2 regions of the Dermacoccus sp. BD5 genome follow, and region 2 is predicted to be linked to the other one. Evidence: riboswitches for the same ligand, from Rfam matches in the RefSeq annotation. Region 2 holds a riboswitch; the other holds the start of a gene.
The links. Region 2 has a riboswitch for cyclic di-AMP ahead of NQ706_RS07290 (transglycosylase family protein). Riboswitches for the same ligand answer to the same signal wherever they lie in the genome.

Region 1: linked by a shared signal. The riboswitch ahead of NQ706_RS03520 (C40 family peptidase) and the one ahead of NQ706_RS07290 (transglycosylase family protein) in region 2 are both predicted to bind cyclic di-AMP.

What each region holds. Positions count from the first base shown of each region.
Region 1 is NZ_JANJER010000003.1:48,348-50,720, reverse strand. Features, by position in the region: gene sufU (Fe-S cluster assembly sulfur transfer protein SufU) at 1-309, shown strand, start outside; gene NQ706_RS03525 (metal-sulfur cluster assembly factor) at 306-641, shown strand; gene NQ706_RS03520 (C40 family peptidase) at 730-1,206, opposite strand; cyclic di-AMP (ydaO/yuaA leader) riboswitch at 1,210-1,395, opposite strand; gene NQ706_RS03515 (neutral zinc metallopeptidase) at 1,511-2,373, opposite strand, start outside.
Region 2 is NZ_JANJER010000007.1:106,311-108,683, forward strand. Features, by position in the region: gene NQ706_RS07280 (hypothetical protein) at 56-370, opposite strand; tRNA gene NQ706_RS07285 (tRNA-Thr) at 456-528, shown strand; gene NQ706_RS07290 (transglycosylase family protein) at 625-1,371, opposite strand; cyclic di-AMP (ydaO/yuaA leader) riboswitch at 1,378-1,531, opposite strand; gene NQ706_RS07295 (threonine/serine exporter ThrE family protein) at 1,709-2,373, opposite strand, start outside.

The DNA.
Region 1 (2,373 bases), on a different contig from region 2:
GTCGCGTCCGCGTCGATGCTCGCCGACAACCTCGTCGGGCACACGCTGCGCGAGGCGCAGGAGGTCTTCGGCGCGACGCGCAGCATGCTGACGAGCAAGGGCAAGGACGCCGGCGACGAAGAGGTCATCGGTGACGCGATCGCGCTCGCCGGGGTCTCGCAGTACCCGGCGCGCGTCAAGTGCGCGCTGCTGTCGTGGTCGGCCCTGCAGGATTCGCTCGGCAAGCTCGGCCTCGACCTCGCCGGGAGCGCCGCGAACAGCACGAACAGCGACACCACCGCCAGCAGCGACAAGGAGATCACGGCATGAGCGAGACAACCACCCCGCCCGTCGAGTCGGACGTCGAGGACGTCAAAGAGGCCCTGCGCGACGTCGTTGACCCCGAGCTCGGCATCAACGTCGTTGACCTCGGCCTCGTCTACGGCATCACCGTCGACGACTCCAAGCACGCCGTCATCGACATGACCCTGACGTCCGCGGCGTGCCCGCTGACCGACGTCATCGAGGAGCAGGTCGCGACGGCGCTCATGGACGTCGTCGCCGGCCACTCCCTCAACTGGGTCTGGATGCCGCCGTGGGGCCCGGACAAGATCACCGACGACGGCCGCGAGCAGCTTCGCGCCCTCGGATTCAACGTCTGAGCCACCGCTACCGTACGACGAAGCCCGCCACCTCGATGGAGGCGGCGGGCTTCGTCGCGCTGTGCGGCGTGCGTCAGGGTCGAACGGATCAGACGCGGCCGAAGCGGTAGGAGGAACCGGCGCGCGCGAGCTGCACACGAGAGCCGGGTCGCGGTGCGTGCCAGACCATGCCGTTGCCGGCGTAGACGGCCGCGTGGTAGGCGTAGCCACCGGAGGTGAGGAACGCAAGGTCACCCGGGCGAGCCGAAGCGCGCGAGACGCGGTACGAGGCACGGTACTGCTGGTTGGCGGTGCGGGGGATCGAGCGACCGACCTGGCGGTAGCTCCAGCTCGTCAGACCCGAGCAGTCGAAGCGCCACGGGCCGGCCGCACCGTAGACGTAGGGGGCGCCGCGTCGGGACGAGGCGCTGGAGACGACGCGGCGAGCGCTCGCCGAGGTGACGGAAGCGCTGGCGGACGAGGCGGCGCCGACCGAGACCGCGCCCAGCGCGGAGGTGGCGAGGGCGGTGCCGACGGCGACCTTGGACGTGTTGCCCAGGAACGAGCGGCGGGACATGTTCTTCATGTCGGATCTCTCCAGGAGCGCTTACGAGGCATGACCTGTCGGGTTCGAGATCCTAGATTCTCGGCCGGCCTGAGCCGGCTTCACCCCAAGAGCCACCAGGGTGGCTCGGATGCTGGGTGCACCGCTCCCGTCGCTCCGCGCAATGCGGTGATACCTGGCCTTCGTGACGGGACTCAGCGACGAAGCAGGGCCGCACCGACGTCGGTGCGACCCTGCAAGATTACCGTCGGCTCACGGTCGGAACAAATTGAGCGTGCAATCACTTTTCGTCAATTTTCCGACCCGTCCGAGCGTTTTCACGACCTCACTCGACGCTGTCGACGTTGAAGGTGTCACACGAGTTGAGGTCGCCCGTCTCGTAGCCGGTCATGAACCACTTCTGCCGAGCCTCCGACGAACCGTGCGTCCAGCTTTCCGGCGTGACGCGACCCTGGGCCTTCTGCTGGATGCGGTCGTCACCGACGGCCGACGCCGCCGACAGCGCTGACTTGATGTCGTGGTCGGTGACCGGCTTGAGCAGCGTGTTGCCGTTCCTGTCCTTCGACTCCGTCGCGTGGGCGACCCAGATGCCGGCGTAGCAGTCGGCCTGCAGTTCGGTACGCACCGAACCCGATTCGGCACCCTTCGGATCCTGCTGTGCGCGACCGAGCGCACCGAGCAGGTCCTGCACGTGGTGGCCGTACTCGTGGGCCACGACGTACTCCTTCGCCAGGGCGCCGCCATCGGCACCGTACTTGTTCGTCAGTTCTTGGAAGAAGGCGGCGTCGATGTAGACCTTGCGGTCGCTCGGGCAGTAGAACGGGCCCATCTGCGAGCTCGCCGTACCGCAGCCCGAGGACGTCTGCCCGCTGAAGATCACGGTCGGGACGTTCTCGTACTGCGTCCGGCCGTTCGTGAACTGCGGCAGCGCGGTGCCCCAGTAGTCCTGCACCGCGTTGACGGTGCCGACGATGCGGCAGGTGTCGTCACGGTTGGCGTCCGCACCCGTCTTGCACTGCTCGATCGCCTGCGCGACGGAGTCATTCGAACCCGACACGTCCTGCGTGTCCTGGGCGTAGCCGTTGAGGCCTGAGCCGTACGAACTGCCCGATGCGCCGGTGCTGCCGCCGCCCGAACTGTCCGACCCGCCGGTGAGGTTTCCGCCGAAAAGGGCGAAGATGAGCATGA
Region 2 (2,373 bases):
CACGTCAGTGTATCCCCGCGCACTCGCGCAGTTCGAGCCTCGGGGGCGGGCCCGCTCAGTGGCGGTCGATCAGGACGTACGACGCCGCCGCCGACAGCGCCGCCACCCCGACGACGGACGGCCACGCGCCGATCTTCTTCGCGAGCGGGTGCGAGGCGCCGAACCCGCCGACGTACACGGCGGTCAGCGCCGCCGTCTCGGCCGCGCCGCCCTTGGCGAGCCACGTGCGGCCCGCGTACCCGCCGGCGAGCGCGAGCACGACACCCCCGAGCGGACGGATGCCCGTCTCACGGGCGGTGAGGTAACCGCCGAGGAGACCGAGGGCGGCGACGGGTGCGGTTTCGACGTCTGCTGCAGGCTTGAGATTCATGCCCTCATCGTAGGTCGTCGCCCGACGGGACGGGCATCGCGACCCGCCTCGTATAAGATCACAGGGCTGCCGACGCCGGCAGTGTGCTGGAGTGGCGCAATCGGTAGCGCACCTGTCTTGTAAACAGGTGGTTGTGGGTTCGAGTCCCATCTCCAGCTCTCACCGCCCGCCTGCCCGGCCAGGGCACACGACGAGGGCCCCACCGCTTCGAAGCGGTGGGGCCCTCGTCGTCGATCAGGCGATCAGACGCGCGATCAGTGGTTGTTCAGGTGCGCCTGCAGGGCGCGGACGGTGCGGGCGTTGAGGTACGTCGCGCCGTCCTGGGAGATGCCGAGCTTCGACTGCAGCGCGGCGACCGTGCGGGGGCCGATGATGCCGTCGGGCGTCGTGCCGACCGTGCGCTGGAGGGCCATCTTCGTCTGCGGGCCGACGATGCCGTCACGGTACGTGCCGACCCAGGCCTGCAGCGAGCGAGCGGTCTGGCGACCGAGGATGCCGTCGACGGCGAGCTTGCCGGACGTCGCGGCGGGAGCCTTGACGGCAGAACGAGCGGTGGAACGCGACACCTGCGTGTTCGCGGCCGCAGCGGCAGGAGCCGCGGCGGTGCTGCCACCGTTGGCGCGGGTCAGGCCACCGCGCACGGAGCACACGGGCCAGGCGCCGGGGCCCTGGACGGCGAGGGTCTTCTGGGCGATCGCGATCTGCTGCTCGCGCGTGGCGAGGTCGGCGCGAGCGGCGTACTGCGTGCCACCGAAGCCGGCCCACGTCTGCTGCGTGAACTGCAGGCCGCCGTAGAAGCCGTTGCCCGTGTTGATGTGCCAGTTGCCGCCCGCTTCACAGGCGGCGACGCGGTCCCAGACCGAACCGGCCGGTGCGGCCGAGGCGGTGGTGGCGCTCGTGACGCCGGCGCCGACGGTGGCGGCACCGACGAGGGCGACGCCCGCAGCCTTGCGACCCATGGTCGAGTCGGAGGGAGCGGAGTGCTTCGGGGTGTAACCCATGGAGGTGTTTCCTTTCCTGACGACGCCGGTGAGGTGAGCTGTCGGGTTCGAGCGGTCAGGTGCTCGGCCGGTTCGGGACCGGCTTCACCCCAAGGCACTCAACAAGTGCCACGAGTGGGTCCCCCACCCTCGTCTGCGGTTCGCACGGTGCGAATGAAGCGGCGCCCGACGAGGTTTGGCGTTGGCGCTGCCCGCGAATTCTTGGTGTGTTGAGTTATGAGCCGCTTGGGCGACACTCACGACATCGCCACAGCGAGGAGAACGTTACGCGACCTACGTCACAAAATGTGAATCACCGCGGCCCCCGCCGTCGCCGCGCGCGAGAACCCCCCGCCCGTCAGCGGCGACGAGCCCTGCGGCGCTGCACGATCGGGCGGTCGAAAGGCGCCGACAGCACGTCCCCGAGAAGCGCCCCCGTGCTCAGCGCGAGGGCGATCCCGACGGCGCCGAGCATCGTCGTCACCCCGACCCCGGACTGCGCCACGCGCGTCGCTCCGAGCAGTGAACCCGACACGGACTCGTACATGCCGCGGAAGATGCGCAGGCCGGGCAGCATCGGCGAGACCGCGGGCATGACGAGCACGAGCGCGGGGGCGCCGAGGCGCAGCGCGAGCAGTCGCGCGCAGAACCCGACGGCCGTCGCGGCCATCGCGGTCGCCGTCGTCGCGCCGAGGCCGATGGAGCTGACGAGGAACGTCACGCCGCCCACGCCCAGGGCGCCCATGACGGCCGTCGGCACGAGCATCCGGACACGCGAACGCATCGTCACGGCCGAGCAGACCGCGCCGAGCGCGCCGCAGGCAACCTGGAGCAGAAAGGTCGTCGACGGCGAGTCGTAACGCAGCACCCCGGGCGACTGGAGCCCGAGGTCGAGGGCGTTGTCGAGACTCAGCGTCAAGGACAACCCCGCACCGACGCCGACCGTGATGCCCGCGCAGGCGAGGATCACCGTCAGCACGCGCCCGGAGGCGGTAACGGGATAACCGGTGACGGCGTCCTCGA